Regions from separate parts of the Brevibacillus nigriterrae genome, predicted to be linked through region 3. Evidence: riboswitches for the same ligand, from Rfam matches in the RefSeq annotation. Region 3 holds a riboswitch; each other region holds the start of a gene.
The links. A riboswitch is a leader RNA that binds a small molecule or an ion and turns the genes downstream of it on or off. The one in region 3 is predicted to bind cyclic di-GMP.

Region 1 (4,214 bases), on a different contig from region 3:
CGAAGCCATCCATTTTCTCCTTCCAATCCAGTCGTTTGTACCTTTAATTCAGGCTTGGTCTTATCAATTTTAATTTTTTTGGAGACTTGTCCGAGTTCTTTTCCCTCTTCATCTTTTAAATAGACGGTTGCTGTATGTTTTCCTTCATCTGAGTATGAATAACTGTTTGAAAAAGGAGTGATTGCTCCATCGTCTATTTGAATACTTGTTTCTGTTTTTTCCGGGGCATCAGCAGTGATCGTAATATCTGATATTTTCCAAAGCTTTTTTCCTTCTTCGCCGCTGATCTGCACATCAAACGAGGTCGATTCCGCAGCGGGTTTCACTTGAATTTTTGTGGTATCTGCAAATATTTGATTGGGAATACAGATTGCAGATAGCAACGACACACTCAATAGAATTTTTGCTATTTTGGCAAACTTCATTTCATCACCTCAATAAAAGCTACTTTAAGATTTTTTTCACAGTCAGATTTCCGTTTTCGTCATACTCAAACACAACAATGTCGACCCCATCCTCCACAATTCTTTTCAGACGGTTTCCTTCATAGATGTATTCATATTTTTTCAGATTGGAAGTGGTGCCAGTTACCGTACTTAAATCGCTTTTGGCGTACAAACTGTTCTCTGCCAAAACACCAACGATATTTTCATCGTCCAGATTAAGGTCAGAAAAGGTATAGGAGGTTTCTTTTGTCTTTCCAACTGGCTTTTCATTGAGATAAACATGATAGGTGATGGAAGGATCATCCAAAGGTTCTCCACTTACTGGGCTCCAAGTCAGCTCAATCGAAGAGGATGTCAAGTTAACCTTCAGATTTTCCGGCTTAGCAGGCGGGGTATTCGCTCGAATAAATCCATACCCGTTCAATGCTCGCCATTCCCCACTGTTTCTCGCAAACATCGCATAGTAACTTTCCTCATTTGATTGGGTATCGGAATCTGTAAAAACAGGTTCGTCACTGGCATATACGGATACCCAATTCTCGTTTATCCATTTTACATAAGCAAAATTACTTCCACTCGACGTGGTCAACACATTATTATCACTCATTGCATTCAGCTCTACCGTATTCTGTGTTCCACTGTAGCGGGCATAATTATAGGTTGCTAGATAACCCGACTGGAAACTCCATGGTGACCAAGTGCCATCCCAACCAGCAACTCTGAAAAAAGTAAAGGAATCTCTTGGTACATCGAAAAGTGTAAAATTTGCCACTTCTCCACGATAAATGGTTTCCCATGTCTCACTTGATTCATCCCACTTTTGCAGTTCATAGAAATATGCTCCACGAGTCCAATTCAACGTAACGCTTGTTTCATCCATCCTGCTCACCCAGATGCTAGGCGCTTTTAGATGAAAGCTAGGTTGTGATGTGGTAGAATCACTACTTTTTTGGGATGGCTTCCAGGTCGGAGGGGCAGGAGAAAGATCAGGCAGCTCCGATTCGGGAGGCAGACTCGGTACAACTTCCTCAGTCTGATTTTCCTCTGCATAGACCCCGGAAGCAGGAATAAACAGTGTTGCAAAAGTAAGGGCCAACGCAGATAGAATGTGAATAACTAGTTTTATCATTTATGGATACATTCCCCTTTCATAAAATGAACTGCTAGTCTTTTGGTGCTTTTTCTACTAAATGAAACCGTAACTTTCATGTAATCCCCCTTTAAATGACAAATAAAAAAAGGCTACCTCAAAAAGAAATAGCCTTCGTTACCAAATGAATTTACGTTGATTCTGGATGCTTGGTAACCCGGCTGTCATTGCTCAGTAGAGCATTAGACCCGTGGCTTTGCGTCCCCACCTTTCAATGGGTTTGCCTTTATCGAAGCTGCGGATAATAAAGTAAAATAAGGAATTATGTAGAAATGCATTAATACTATAGTAGCAGAAAAGATATATTTCGACATACTTTTAGGATAAATTCATTATTTTGTCGATTTTCATTTTAATACTTTTTTATCAATAAGGATGTGACTATGTTAACACCTCCTTACTTCTTTTGGCACAATTCACACAGTAAAACAAAAAGGATCGCCCAGTAACAGCAATCCCCTGCAAGAATAAGTAATTCCCTTTTCCTATATAAAATTCACGTCAATACAAGCAAGTATCCTCTATAATCCACAAGAACTACTACCTTGTTCCTTCACCCCCAGCTTCACCAATATCTTCTCCAGCAAACAAAACCCGGTAAGCGAAGAAATAATCAGATTTACCCCTACAAAGGCAGTAAAGAGCAGCCAGTACGGACTCACCCATTGTGCTAGAGCCAGACTGAGCAAAATAAAGATTCCTGCCAATAGACGAATGATATTTCCTTTCCCGTTTGTTACAAACATTCCACCTCATCCTTTCCTCTTCCCATGCCGATCACATCGTCAGCACATTGGATATTGACATGCTTGTTTTTCAGCTTTGCTCTCTTGGTTTCGACCATCGCATAGATGATCGGTATGATGAACAGGGTTAATAATGTAGATGCGATTGTGCCAAACATCAAAGCGATGGCTAAGCCTTGGAAAATCGGGTCGAACAGGATGACCACAGCGCCTACGACAACAGCGGCGGCGGTAAGAATGATCGGCTTTGCACGAACGATTCCGGCTTCAATGACTGCCCACGTGAGCGAAGCACCTTCTTCCCGTCTCTGGATGGTGAATTCCACCAGGAGAATCGAGTTGCGGACAATAATCCCGGCGAGTGCGATCACTCCAATCATGGATGTGGCTGTGAAAAAGGCGCCAAACATCCAGTGGCCCGGGATCACGCCGATCAAGGTAAGCGGGATTGGTGACATAATGATGAGCGGTGTAATGAAGGATTGGAACCATCCTACAATCAAGAGATACATGACGACCATGGCAATCGCAAAAGCAATCCCCAAATCACGGAATACTTCATACGTAATCTGCCATTCTCCATCCCATTTCACACTGACGCCATCTTCCAGCCATGGCTGATTGATCAGATTTTGCTCAATGGTTACACCTGAAGGGGGCTTGATCTCCCCAATGCGATCCCACATTTTCGCCATTGCATAAGCAGGACTTTCCTCAAATCCCGCCACATCGGCTACAACATACGTGACGCTCTGCAAATTTTTGCGGTAAAGAGTAGGCTCCACACTGCCTTTTTCCACATGAACAATCTCTCCGAGAGAAATTTGTGTTCCCGCTTGTGTAGGAATCTGTATGCTGGTCAGCTTGTCAATTCCAGAACGATCACCTTTAGACGGTTGCACGTTAATAACGACAGGATTCAGCTCATGTGCCGGATGCAGAAGTCCAATTTGGGCGCCATCCAGCATGGTTTGTAATGTTTTTACAATGGATTGCTCATTGATTCCGTTCAGTCTCGCCTTGTCATTAATGGTAAAGCGATACTCGGTTTGTTCCGCTTCCTGGTAGGTGTCAACATCGACTACCCCTTCTGTCTCACGGAAAATCTGTTCTGCCTGCTTGGCTACCATTTGCTGTTCTTGTTTGTCATTTCCGTAGATTTCCAGGACAATGGTAGACAAAACTGGCGGCCCTGGAGGAACCTCTACGACTTTTACATTTGCCTGATAAGCACTTGCGATTTTTTGTATCTCCGGGCGAATGCGCTTGGCGATGTCGTGGCTTTGATCTTCACGCAAATGCTTATTCACCAGGTTAATCTGAATGTCTGCAACATTGTCACCTTTGCGCTGATAATAATGCCGGACCAATCCGTTGAAATTGAACGGAGAGGCAGTACCGATATACATTTCATAGTCGGTCACCTCATTGACAGAGGACACATAATCGCCAACGGCCTTCGTCGCCTTTGCTGTTTCCTCAAGTGTTGATCCCTCCGGCATATCAATGACAACCTGAATTTCGCTCTTATTGTCAAACGGCATCATTTTCATCGGGACGGCCTTGGTATAGAAGAACGAAAATGACCCAAGAAGGACGACCACAACTCCTGCCAGGAAAAGATAGCGTTTCTTGGCATCTCTGAGCATGTGCTGGATCGTAATGGCATACCATCTGGAAATGCCTTTCAGCTTTTCGTAATGGATCTCCTCGCCATTACCCGCCGGGGTATTTTTATGCTTAGATTTAGGCAAGTATCGATAGGCAAACCAGGGGGTGACCACAAAGGCTACCAGCAGCGAGAAGAACATCGCAACAGAAGCATTAATCGGAATCGGCGCCATATATGGCCCCATCAATCCACCGACAAAA
Region 2 (4,214 bases), on a different contig from region 3:
AAATTGATGAGCTAACGGATGAGCAACGCTATCAATGGATTGTGGCCACTGATTCCTTGTACGATAAGTATGCCAACAAGATCGGGCCCGAGCTGGTAGCGAAAATCAAAGAGATCCGCATGAAGTATACTTTTCCTAAATATTGATCTATCCAGTTGATCTGACAGGCTCGGGGGTATCACACCCCGGGCTTTAGTTTTGGGCCCTACACGACGATGCTCAGGACGTGCGAGTGTCGACGATGCAACACGGATGTTGCGTTTAGTCGACCGCCAGCTATCTTCTTGTGTCGGGTGGTTTTTTTACGTGAACAAAAAGACCAAAAAGACCAATATGACCATATTATTTCAAATTATTCAAACAACTCTTACAATACAAACGTGAAGCGCTTACATTATGCAAATAAAATATCGTGAGAAGGATGTGAAAAGATGAAGCTCAACTTTCGTAATCTCACCGTCCAGGTAATCTTCGGTATCATTGTTGGTATTTTAGTCGGTCATTTCTTTCCTAAATTCGGGGCGGAATTGAAAGTACTGGCGGATGTCTTTATTAAACTGATTAAAATGGTAATTGGCCCAATCATTTTCTTTACGATTGTTAACGGAATCGCCAGTATGGGTGACGTGAAAAAGGTAGGGAAAATCGGCGGAAAAGCACTTCTCTACTTTGAGATCGTTACGACAGTCGCTTTGGCGATCGGGATCGTAGTCGTAAACTTCATTAAACCTGGAGTGGGGCTTGATACCAGCAATGTAAAAGGAGACGTCTCCAAATACACCAAAGCAGCGGAAGAAACCAGTCACGGGGCAATTGATTTTATTGTAAACATCGTACCTGACAACGTAATGGCTGCCTTTGCCAAAGGTGAACTGCTCCCGATTCTCTTCTTTGCGATCTTGTTCGGTTTTGCTTTGGCTACTATGGGATCTCACGGCAAGCCAGTCATTCATTTGTTTGAAAAGTTCACGAATGTATTCTTTGGAATCGTAAACATGATCATGAAGCTTTCTCCGATTGCAGCTTTCGGTGCCATGTCTTATACAATCGGTAAATTCGGGTTAGTTTCTCTCTTCTCCCTTGGTAAATTGATGGCTTCAGTTTACATTACGATGTTCCTGTTTATCGTACTTGTACTTGGCGGTATTGCAAAATACTATGGTTTCAGTATCTTTAGTTTCCTGCGCTACATTAAAGAGGAAATTCTTTTAGTGCTCGGTACGTCCTCTTCCGAATCAGCCTTGCCTCCCATCATGAAAAAACTGGAGCGCTACGGCTGTTCCAAATCTGTTGTTGGTCTGGTTATTCCTACGGGGTACTCCTTCAACCTGGATGGAACCTCGATCTACTTGTCGATGGCAGCAATCTTCATCGCCCAAGCTTACGGGATTGATTTAACAATCTGGCAAGAAATTACTCTCCTTGGAATTCTCATGTTAACTTCCAAAGGCGCTGCTGGTGTAACCGGTTCTGGATTTATCACACTTGCTGCAACGTTGGCCGCTTTCCCAATGATTCCTGTAGAAGGTATGGCATTGCTTCTCGGTGTTGACCGTTTCATGTCAGAAGCTCGTGCGATTACCAATATTATTGGAAATGGTGTCGCAACTGTTGTCGTCGCAAAAATGGAAAATGAATTTGATCCAAATCGCATCGTAGAAGAAGATACGGTTCATATCGAAGAAACAGTTGAAGCTCGTCCGGCAACTGCTTAGAATCATGAAGCAAATATAGAAAAACCAACAACGAGCCCTACTAATTGGTAGGGCTCCAATTTGTTACAAATATTAGGACTATTTTACTTGTTCTTGAAATTACTTCCTTCCTATTATATACTCGGTATCGTGTATATTCATACCTTATATAACCACGATAAAGGCAAACTCATTGAAAAATGAGGACGCAAAGCCAACGGGTCTAAGGTCTAGATGACTATGATAGCCGGGTTACCGAATGGCTGAAGAAGTATTACTTACTTCCTATACTTCGAGTATTGGGCTATTCTCATTCGTGGATAGCTCTTTTTATTTTTTCATACTTCAGGTAATTATGAAAGGAGTGTAAATTTGCTTGATCTTTTTAGACAAACCATACGCATCCCCCTTTTTAGCTGACACCTTAGCTAAGACTCAAGCACCTGTGTTCATTCAAAATGTTTCTGTTCCATCACAGTCCCGATTAAATGTTACTTCTCTTCCGGGCCTACTAGGACAGATAAGAGAGCAGAAGCATTATCCTTTGCTTACCACTTCTGAGAATGCCTTCGAGTTATTAGAGAAACATCTCCCTGATTCTCAACTGGTACGAAATATTTCTCTTTTCAAGAACAAAATAAACTTTCGCAAATGGATGAAACAGATTGACCCTTCGTTTTTCTTCCTAGAGCTTCCACTCCACGAATTATCTCAACTAGACCCAAAAGCTTTACCTTTCCCCGTGATTTTAAAACCAGCAGTTGGGTACGCCAGTTGGGGCGTGTATCGAATTACAAACGAACAGGAATGGTTTACAATTTGCGAACAGCTACATAACGAACTACTACTATCCGACTCTCTGTACTCCGGTGCCGTCTTTGACTCTACTACTTTCATTGTAGAAGAGTGGATTCAGGGAGACGAATATGCGATTGACGCCTATTTCGACTATTCAGGGGCTCCTGTAATTGTCAATGTATTCAAGCGCATGTTCTTGCATGAAAATGATACATCTGATCGGATTTACTTCACGAGCAAAGCAGTTCTGCAAGAATCAATTGATTCCATCAAAGCATTTCTTGAGACAATGGGATCAAAAGCAAATTTAGTCAACTTCCCTCTCCACCTCGAGGTACGGATCAAACGGAACGGCCAGATCGCCCCTATTGAAGTGAACCCGCTTCGGTTCGCAGGAATTGGTACGACTGAATTGGGCTATTTTGCTTATGGGGTTAATCCATATGAAGCATTTATTCAACAAGATGTACCTGATTGGGATAACATCCAGTCGACGATGGACGACTCAGTTTATTCTTTTTTCTGTGCCGACATCCCAACCACTATACATCCTGATTCCATCACTGAATTCAATGTAGAAGCCTTGAAGAAGCAGTTCTCTCATTTGCTGCATTCATACATGCCAAACGATCCCCGGACATTGGCTGTGCTTTTCTATCGAACCGATCGTCTGGAGGATAATCAAAAATATCTCGAACTAGATCTCTCCCAATACATAAAGCATTCCGAATCAATTGTTTCAAATATATAAAAGTAAAAAGATTTAAGATAAAGAGGAGAAAAAGAGATGAATTTCTTAAGAAAATCGATTCGGCGTCAATTGACAGCAATAGTCTTATTGCCTTTGCTTTTGTTTACGTTTGTCTTCATCACTGTTCTCTATGAAACCTCTATGAATTTGGTCAACAATCATGTCATCGTACAGTTTGAAAACCGTTTGGAATCCAATATGGAAAAACTGACCATTGAAGCCACGCCACAACTGATTGAAGAGGCTTTACAAAGCCGTTCGAAGTATGAACAGCTTTTTACCATTCTCACTAATTTCACCAAAAAATATGAGGGTATGCAGAATGCGTATGTTATCGCAAAGGTGGATGGAAAAGACGTTATCCTCGCATTAAGCAATGACGATATGTATATGAGTGAACTCCCCTTCACTCCGGAGCAAAATCAGGCTTTGGAAACAAAGCAGAGTGTGATGAGCAGCATCTATAAAGATGATTGGGGAGTTCATAAATCACTCTTCCTCCCTGTCTCTTCAAATACTGTTATTGGTATTGATATGGATGCCTCCTTTATTGAAAACCTGGAAAATTATATCTTGTGGTTGAGTGTTGGCTTTGTCGTAGCGGCTGTCATTATCGGTGCATTCTTATCGATCCTTTCGAAAAAAATGATCATCATCCCTGTTATTTCTCTTGCAGAACGAACCAAAATGCTAGCTCAGGGAGATTTAACTACCCCGATTACTACCGACCGGATCGATGAATTAGGTACGTTGAGTAATGGCTTCGAAGAGATGAGAAAGAAATTGCTACAGTTGATTTCGCTGATCCGTGATAATTCCGAAACCATTGATACGGTTAGTGATCATCTCTTACTCGCCTCGGTCAAATTAACAGATAGCTCTAAAATTACGACCATGTCTATTTCTGAAGAGGCCAAAGCAGCAGAAGAACGCTCCAATCACATCCAGGAAGTATTCAATATGGTGCAACA
Region 3 (4,214 bases):
CCTGTCTCGTCAGGAGGCGAATTTCCTGTCGGCAGTAATCCTGTTTCTTTTCAATCAATGGCAGGAATAACTGTTGATTGCGTTCCCTGTCGTCAGGATGCAAATAGGCAAGGAGGGAAGTACCTAAGCTTTCTGCAATGGGAAACCCGGAGATCTCCTCCCAGGCAGGATTTAAAAACGTCCAGTGTCCTTGTTCATCGGTTTGGAAGATTACTTCCTTCACGTGTTCCACAACGGAACGGTACTGCTCCTGAACTTTGTGCAACGCTTCTTCTGCTTTCTTCTTCTCCGAGATGTCTCGAAAGATTGTCTGCATGACAGGCTTGCCTTCATAAATAAATGGAGTTGACATGACCTCTACATCAATAACTGTTCCATCCATACGAATGAACTTCTCTTCGCTCCAATCCAAAGCCTTTGCTTCTTTCTGTAACAGTTCCAACCGCTCTTGTGAGAATTTTCGATAGTTTGGATGAATTCGCTCCATGATCGGCTGTCCGATCAATTCATCATGGAAGGATGCGCCCAAGATCGTTACACATGCAGGATTCACAAAGAGAAAACTTTCCCCATCGTGAACGACAATGGCATTCGGTGAATAATCGACAAGCGTACGATACCTTTCTTCACTGTCTCTTAACTGTTTTTGCATCTCTTTTTGTTCTGTAATATCTACAACGAGCCCGATGATATAATCTTCTGTTTGATCTTCAGAAGGAAACAGGGAGACGGTAAGAATTCCCAAGACAACTTGTCCGTCCGGGCGATAATATAATTTTTCAACTTGATAGGAATCTCTTTTCCCACTAATTAATTCTTCATAAAGCTCATCTTCCGGCTGCACAGGTTCTGAGATAGCGGAGATCGGTAGATGTTTTAGTTGCTCGCGAGTAAATCCAGTTATTTTCTCCAACGCCGGGTTGATTTCAATGACTTCTCCTGACTTCTTGCGCAATCCAATTCCGATTCCGGCCTTTTCAAATATTTTTCGGAATCGCTCTTCACTTTTTTGCAGGGCCTGCTGCATGTTTTTCTTTTCCGTAATATCTCTAGCAATCACCTGGATTGCAGAATGATCGTTATATTTGATGGGTATTGAAGCAATTTCAACGTAACGAATCTGATTATCCAATGTAAGCAGCTTGACTTCTTGCAGTGGCTGAGTTTCCCCGGTATCGTAAATGACTTTGATTCTTTGGAGAATGATCTCTTTATCATCAGGATGGATAATATCCAGGACATCTTTCCCGAGTACTTGATCTTCCGTTTCTGCTCCGATCAGTTGCAGTCCTTTCTCATTCACAAACAGAAACTTTCCATTATGAACCATGATGGCATCAGGTGATACATCTATCAATCCTCGGTATTGTTTCAACAAATGGCGGTAACGTTGTTGACTTTCCATGATCTGATAGCCATTGAGTCTGTGCATAAATGCCATCCAATACGACCCGATCAATAATATTAGCGGAACACTCAAGAAGTACATGTGAAGCAACTGGGCATGAGCAATCCGCACTTTCCACTCATTGTAATCAAAATCGATCCCCAGTACGGATTCTACGTTACCAGAGGAATCATAAATTGGTGCAAATGAACTGATCCATGTACCCCATTTATCTGTATACGGTGTCTCTTGTAACGTTCTCTCCCCTTTGAATGCCAGCTCCAATTCAGCAAGCTGATTGGGATATGTCTCACCAATCGGTACAGCAAGTTCCAATCTCGAGTCAATTTTGCCATTATCGTTGAGGTCAGCTTCCGGACAAACAACCAAGACATTCGTTCCATCGGGCAGCTTGCGAATCGTGTAGACACTTTCAATAAATGGGTACAGCTTCATCCATTCGATCATTTGGTCAGACATTCGCTGATACAGGGCGTCGGAAGGGAGCGTATCCAACTGTATACGAGCATGTCCTTCATCCTGCAGAATCTTGGAGAAAACAGGGGCCAATCCTTCAAGCGGTGTCTTGATTTTTGCCACTTCATCCTCTTCTGCCTGATTGACAAAAAACCAGCCAAAGAGAAGAACGAGAGCAAGCAAGCCCCAGATGAACGATTGGGATCGACCCATAATCTGTTTTTGTTCATAACCTCTTGCCTTCAGGATGCGCTTCAACCATACAGTTAAGCAAACGTATGAAGTAATGACAATCGTAACAAAAACAGCGTAATCCATGATGAACTCATCTCCTTGATTGAAACCTGCTTGAGAAAAAAAAGACCTACAAAACTGTAGGTCGGTTGCGCTACTCGCTCCCAGATATCTAAGCGCCCAAGTAAAGATATCTGTTCTTCGCTTCCTCTATGTAATTAGACCTAGTTATTTAGAACTACACTCTTTTTATACTACTTCGATTTTAAAAATACAATTCATTTTAAGTAATTGTTAAAAATCTGATACTTTTGTTCGTTCACTGCCCCAGTTACAGATCGGCTGCCTGTTTCGTCAATCCAACCGGAAGCAGGAGATGCCATTCAGTATACTTTATAGGTCTGTCCTGTCTGAGCTCCTTCCACGCTTTTTCGGTAAGCCAAGGCTACTCTGCTGGCAGGTACAGGTTCGAAACCGGGAAAATACGGACGATACTTTTCAAATGACTCCACCAAGACATTGGGGCTCACATTGTTAATCCGAATACCCCGTGGCATTTCGATTGCTGCAGCCTGGACAAAAGCTCGAATTGCTCCACAGGCCATGGCTGCTGATGCTCCGCCTTTGATCGGATCATCCATGGTAATTCCGGTCGTCAACGTAAAGCTCCCCCCATCGTTCACATGGTCCATTCCCAGTAAAACAAGATTAACTTGTCCTTTCAGTTTGCTTTGGATTGCGATCTCGTTGTTTTCAGGCGTTAACTCCGAAAGCGGTCCGAAAAAAACTTGACCCGGTGTGCTAATCACGGCATCGACTTTGCCAACGGTTTGATACATCGCTTTAATGCTTTCTGGTGACGTTATATCAACTGCAATATCGGCCCCGCTTCTTCCTGCTGAGATGATTTCATTATTGGATTGGAGTTCGTTTTGAATCGCACTCCCAATCGTCCCGTTTGCACCAAGTAACAGAATTTTCATAGTTTGCCTCCTAGTTGAGATTTTTTGTTTTGATAATACTATACCCCTGTATGCTATGTAAAGAGATTTTACAGTCTATTCCACATATAAAAAAGCCGCCCCGTCATTATTTCAGACAAGGCGACCAGTCATTACCTGCAGCTATTCTGTTCCATATATATTGCCCGTTGACGAAGTTACTACACCATTGTTCACGTTCACACTGTAAGACAATCCACCAGACCCGGTCCAAGTATTTAGATTGAAGCTATCTCCTTCTGTCAGCTTGTAAATCGAAATATTGGTAAAGGTTAGCGGTGTGCCATTTTGGCATACGGATGGAGCCTGGTTGCTTTGAGCCATGTACACTCCCGGGTTAGTAGCCCCAGGCTGCACAACTACCGTTGCTGTTCCGTCCTGTTCCACGAGAAGGGCTGTCATTTCGTTCACCGCCATGCCTTTTGCCTGGTCAGCGGCTTCGAAGCCGTCTTGAATATTTCTGGCGAGGAAGGTAAGGAAGCGCCCCATTCGATCACGCTGTTCGAAGTGACTGTCTGTGATGAGGTGCCCATTGACCGGTGTCTCAATTAAGCCATGGGTCAGGGAAATCAGTGAATTGTATGGATTATTCAAGGCAGTAGGAGAATCAAGGGTCTTGCTCTTGGTGGCAATTGCATCATAGCTATGTTCTCCTTGAATAGCCAGCCCGGCACTCGTGCCACCAAACGGAATGCCTTGGGCAATTCGATTATTGAGGGCGTCTAATGCTGGAGTACCTTTCAGGAAATTTACGTAATCCGCTTGATTGCCACCAGCAAAGAAAATGGCTTCCGCATGATTGATTTTATCGATGACAAAAGAATGGGAACCCGCTATTGCCAAATCATTTACGATCAAAGTATTTACTGAATTCAAAGGTGTTCCGGCTGTTTGTGCAAGGTCATAAATGTAAGGGTTGTAGGCATCTGTCCCCGAAGCACGGAGAATGAGAAAGTCACCTCCGTTTGCCTTTTCACTCATCCAAACAAATGCTTCATCTACATCAGTGCTTCCCCCCATGAACACCTCTCCGAACGAAGTTGCTGTAGAGACGTCTGTTGCGTTGCCGTGGGTGTAATACGAGTAAGGAGCTGGCGCTGCTGTTACCGTTCCCA
Region 4 (4,214 bases), on a different contig from region 3:
GGCAGAAACATTGATTGAGCAACTGGTAAAGCGACTCAAAGCGAAATCACGAAAGGCGAAAACCATTTCGATTGTCTATAAGAAGGAGCGAAACGGCAGCTCATTTTCAAAAAGCTTCACATTGCCCAAGCCGACTGACTCAGCAGAAGAGATGAATGAAATCGTTCAAAAACTGTATACGGAGAACCTTTGGGAGATTCCTTTGTTCCTTTTTGGGGTTCGTTTATCCAATATTGAGGATGTTGTTTATGAACAACTCACTTTGGATGACTTTCATAAAATGCTATAGTGGCGGTTGCTTTCCTGTTTGAGTGGTGCAGAAGTAGTACATACTGCAATCAGGGGGTGCGGATATGTTCGTCCAAATCGCAAATAATCAGGAGAGTGGGTCCCAAGACATCTTTGTACTGGGTGAAAAGTTGCTTCGTGACCAAGAGGGAGTGTACCTACTCCCAGGTCGATTAATCTCAGGGTTGAAGGCAGAGGATTTACCATCGGGATTCCCATTTGGACTACTGGATCAGCTTCCTTCTGGCATTGGTTTTTATCGTGAAGATTCTGTGAAGGTCAGTCGAACCGGAATAAAACAAAGCTTGCACGTGCAGGTAACAACGACATATGTGCGTGCAGAGTGGGATGGTCTCTATTGTGTAGTGTCTACAATGGATACGAGACGTAGAGTGCTGGAAGATGCAGAAGAGTATGTTCTCGAGCAATTCTTGGTCAACGAACAAAAATGTGTACTTGCTTATTCGTTTCATTTTCCATGCGATAAGGAACAAGATCTGGAAGCAGTCATGGAGATGATCGCTGAGCGTGTAAGATGGGTTGAAGAGAAAGGAAATGAACAATTATTGTTTCGTACCTTTCATCCAAAAATACAATAGCACTTGGTAAATAGGCAGGTAGGTAGTGGGGGAGTACTTCAGAATCACTTTCCCACTGCCTTTTTTTGTTGAGGTCCCATGGCTAAAAAATGCTAGGTGGCGAAGACTATCTTTACTGAAAAATGATAAAATCCAGCCTAAGAGAAAGAAAGATGCTCCAATAGCCTGAGGTAGGTAAATATATCTATTGGAAATGCTAAATTTATCCAATTTTCACAAAGTAAAATCCTGATTAAAAATTTTTTATTATATCTAAACTAGATCATTGGAGAGATTTTCATGGGTTCGAAATTTAAGCTAAGAGAACGATGTCGAATAATATGCTAGGACGTAGAATGAAGCCAAGAGATCAGTCGACACGGCAACACTCGCTGAATCTCGATAAAGGCAAAGCTGATGAAAATCAGTGACGCAAAGCTAAAGGGGCTAAGGTGTTTAGGAGAAGCCTGACACTATGCCAGCCAGTTACCGAAAGATTACGGGTGTAGAATATATCTACTAGCAACCCCGCTTTCGGTATAGGCGGGGTTACTCTATGTCTAAAAGGAGGTGCACACCACATGCTGATCAATCTGTCGAACAATCAAATTCTGGCTAGTCAGATCGGACAAGCCTACACCTTCCTAGGAAGGTTGAAAGGGTTAATGTTCACGAAAGAATTGCCGACAGGTTGCGCTCTGCATATTCGACCCTGCCGATCGGTGCACACGTTTTTCATGAATTATTCCATTGATGTACTGTATCTGAATGCCGACTTGAAAATCGTTGCGATTGATGAGCAACTTCGTCCGGGAAAAGTTGGCCCAATCTATGCAGATGCAGTGTCTGTTATCGAACTTCCAGCAGGAGCAGCTCGTCAAACAGAAACTCAAATCGGACATTTCGTCCAACTACGACCATGAATGGATAAGGAGAGAAAGTCATGATGAACAAATTCAAAGGTTTGCTTGTAGAAGAACAAGGTCAAGGTATGACAGAGTACGGGCTAGTACTCGGCATTATTGCAGTGGCAGTAGTTGGAGCACTTGCAACGCTTCGTGGAGAAATTATCGAGATGTACAACAACGTAGTTACTCTAGTAACAAACCGTGAAGATGGTGGCGGAACACCGTAAACTCTAAAACGCAAAAAACTGCCAACGATCAACTTACTTCAATTCACCTAAAATCGACTACTTAAAGGAGAGTTTACTCATGATGAACAAATTCAAGGGCCTATTGGTAGAAGAACACGGACAAGGTATGACAGAATACGGACTCGTACTTGGAATTATCGCAGTGGCAGTTGTCGGAGCACTCGCAACGCTTCGTGGAGAAATTATGGAAATGTACAACAACGTAGTTACTTTGGTAACCAACCGTGAAGATGGTGGCGGAACACCGTAGTAAACCTCGATCAGAAAGCGAGTGATACCCATGCTTGCATCATTGCAACGTTTGTTCATGGACGAGCATGGACAAGGGATGACAGAGTACGGAATTGTGCTTGGTTTTCTCTCCATAGCGGCTTTGATTGCATTAGGCAGCTTGCGTACTGAAGTTGTCGAAATGTTCAGTAACATAACGAATGCACTAATCAGTCGTGATGGTGACGGCCCACAAGTATAGCAATTATTGATACCCTTCCATACAGAGGGCAAAAGATGGTGGCCTTGCGTGATGAACGTAGGGCCTCTCTTTTAACCAGGGGGTTCGGATAGGGGATCCAGGAGGAAATCAGCATGTTGCTTAACGGAGCACTCCTTTTGATTCTTTGTATCTGTTTTATCACCGACGTAGCGAATCGCAAAATTTATAATAAAGTCGTTTTTCCAGGCATTATTCTTGCACTTATCATTCATTTTTTCTCAGATGGATGGGCTGGACTGGGCTTTTCTGTCGGTGGATTTGCCATCGGATTACTACTCTTGCTCATTCCGTATTTATTAGGTGGTATGGGTGCAGGCGACGTAAAGCTGCTGGCATTAATCGGAGCATTCAAAGGGACTATATTTGTAGTTACTACGGCCATATACATGGCATTGCTCGGTGGACTCATCGCATTACTCATACTGATGGTGAAACGAGGGATCGGAAACAGTATTCGTTCCTTGATTATTAATTTCTGGTGTATCCGCAATGGTTGGATCTTGCCTTTTCGCACGGACAAAAGCGCTCTTGCGACAACTTATCCGTACGGTGTAGCTATTGTGGGAGGTGCCTTAATTACCTTGTATGCAAAGGGGATGGAGTACTTATGGTAAAGGATGAACAGGGGCAGTCCATGGTCGAAATGGCACTCCTTCTGCCAGTTATGCTTCTATTACTGGCCGGAATTTTTGACTTCGGCAGAGTGTTCTACTCCTATGTTCACCTGCAAATGGCTTCACAGGAGACAGTTCGTCTGGGTGGCCTGGGTAAACCAGATGCAGAAATCATTTCATTCGCCCGAAACTATGTTCATATTGGCGAGACCGATTTATTACAGGTTCAAGTGAGTCCTACACAAGAAACAAGAACGCCAGGGGGATATGTCACTGTCACTCTTGTGTATCCGGTGGAATTGATGACACCGGTTTTATCCAAGCTTTTTCCCTCACCTATCATTCTATCAGCCAATTCTACGATCAGGGTGGAGTGAGTAATCGATGATTTCATTTTTCAAAGGTCTCCTAAAACAGGAAGAAGGAAATGCGGTTCTTCTCATATCGCTGTCCATGGTGGCACTTCTGACAATGGTTGGGCTTGTCATCGATGGAGGCAATCTCATGTTAAACAGGGCAAAACTGCAAAAAACCGCCAATGCCGCTGTACTTTCAGGTGCACAGGAACTGACCAATACAGAATTAAAAGTAAATGAAGTAATACAAACCATTTTAAGAGAGCACGAAGAAGAAGATAGTTTGCAAGACATTGTAGTGAGTATGGAAGATAAAGTTTCCATTGATCTGGAAAAGCAGGTACCATTAACCTTCTCACGACTATTCGGGAGAGAGACCGCACCTGTTTCGGCACATGCAGCGGCTGAACTGGGAGTGATGGGTCGAGCCAAAGGGGCAGCTCCCTTGGGTATAGATGAATCAATCGAGTTGGAGTATTTCAAAGAGTATAAATTGAAGGTTGATCAGACGGATGTTGATCAAGGTTACTTCGGAGTCCTTGCCTTAGGTGGCACGGGTTCAGAAACCTATGAAGAAAATCTGCGTCACGGGTACCAAAATGAAATCAAAGTAGGCGACGTGCTGGATACACAAACAGGAAATATAGCAGGTAAGACAAGGACAGTGGTGCGTGAGCGTGTAAATGGGTGCTCGGAAAACCCTCGTGATGTAAATGATCGGGATTGTTC

Region 1: it holds a riboswitch for cyclic di-GMP, as region 3 does, so the genes downstream of both, ACPW7N_RS04195 (fibronectin type III domain-containing protein) here and ACPW7N_RS15735 (sensor domain-containing diguanylate cyclase) in region 3, are expected to answer to the same signal.
Region 2: it holds a riboswitch for cyclic di-GMP, as region 3 does, so the genes downstream of both, ACPW7N_RS13480 (ATP-grasp domain-containing protein) here and ACPW7N_RS15735 (sensor domain-containing diguanylate cyclase) in region 3, are expected to answer to the same signal.
Region 4: it holds a riboswitch for cyclic di-GMP, as region 3 does, so the genes downstream of both, ACPW7N_RS08165 (DUF192 domain-containing protein) here and ACPW7N_RS15735 (sensor domain-containing diguanylate cyclase) in region 3, are expected to answer to the same signal.

Annotation. Positions count from the first base shown of each region.
Region 1 is NZ_JBNCMT010000004.1:55,923-60,136, forward strand. Features, by position in the region: gene ACPW7N_RS04190 (Ig-like domain-containing domain) at 1-425, opposite strand, end outside; gene ACPW7N_RS04195 (fibronectin type III domain-containing protein) at 445-1,575, opposite strand; cyclic di-GMP riboswitch class I at 1,745-1,831, opposite strand; gene ACPW7N_RS04200 (YgaP family membrane protein) at 2,118-2,342, opposite strand; gene ACPW7N_RS04205 (efflux RND transporter permease subunit) at 2,333-4,214, opposite strand, start outside.
Region 2 is NZ_JBNCMT010000016.1:73,207-77,420, forward strand. Features, by position in the region: gene ACPW7N_RS13470 (DctP family TRAP transporter solute-binding subunit) at 1-146, shown strand, start outside; gene ACPW7N_RS13475 (dicarboxylate/amino acid:cation symporter) at 432-1,715, shown strand; cyclic di-GMP riboswitch class I at 1,868-1,954, shown strand; gene ACPW7N_RS13480 (ATP-grasp domain-containing protein) at 2,071-3,243, shown strand; gene ACPW7N_RS13485 (methyl-accepting chemotaxis protein) at 3,280-4,214, shown strand, end outside.
Region 3 is NZ_JBNCMT010000020.1:92,278-96,491, reverse strand. Features, by position in the region: gene ACPW7N_RS15735 (sensor domain-containing diguanylate cyclase) at 1-2,182, opposite strand, end outside; cyclic di-GMP riboswitch class II at 2,233-2,315, opposite strand; gene ACPW7N_RS15730 (short chain dehydrogenase) at 2,482-3,081, opposite strand; gene ACPW7N_RS15725 (cyanophycinase) at 3,223-4,214, opposite strand, start outside.
Region 4 is NZ_JBNCMT010000008.1:97,937-102,150, reverse strand. Features, by position in the region: gene ACPW7N_RS08175 (Y-family DNA polymerase) at 1-289, shown strand, start outside; gene ACPW7N_RS08170 (hypothetical protein) at 354-887, shown strand; cyclic di-GMP riboswitch class I at 1,264-1,360, shown strand; gene ACPW7N_RS08165 (DUF192 domain-containing protein) at 1,448-1,789, shown strand; gene ACPW7N_RS08160 (Flp family type IVb pilin) at 1,810-2,001, shown strand; gene ACPW7N_RS08155 (Flp family type IVb pilin) at 2,081-2,272, shown strand; gene ACPW7N_RS08150 (Flp family type IVb pilin) at 2,303-2,494, shown strand; gene ACPW7N_RS08145 (A24 family peptidase) at 2,608-3,129, shown strand; gene ACPW7N_RS08140 (TadE/TadG family type IV pilus assembly protein) at 3,123-3,506, shown strand; gene ACPW7N_RS08135 (Tad domain-containing protein) at 3,514-4,214, shown strand, end outside.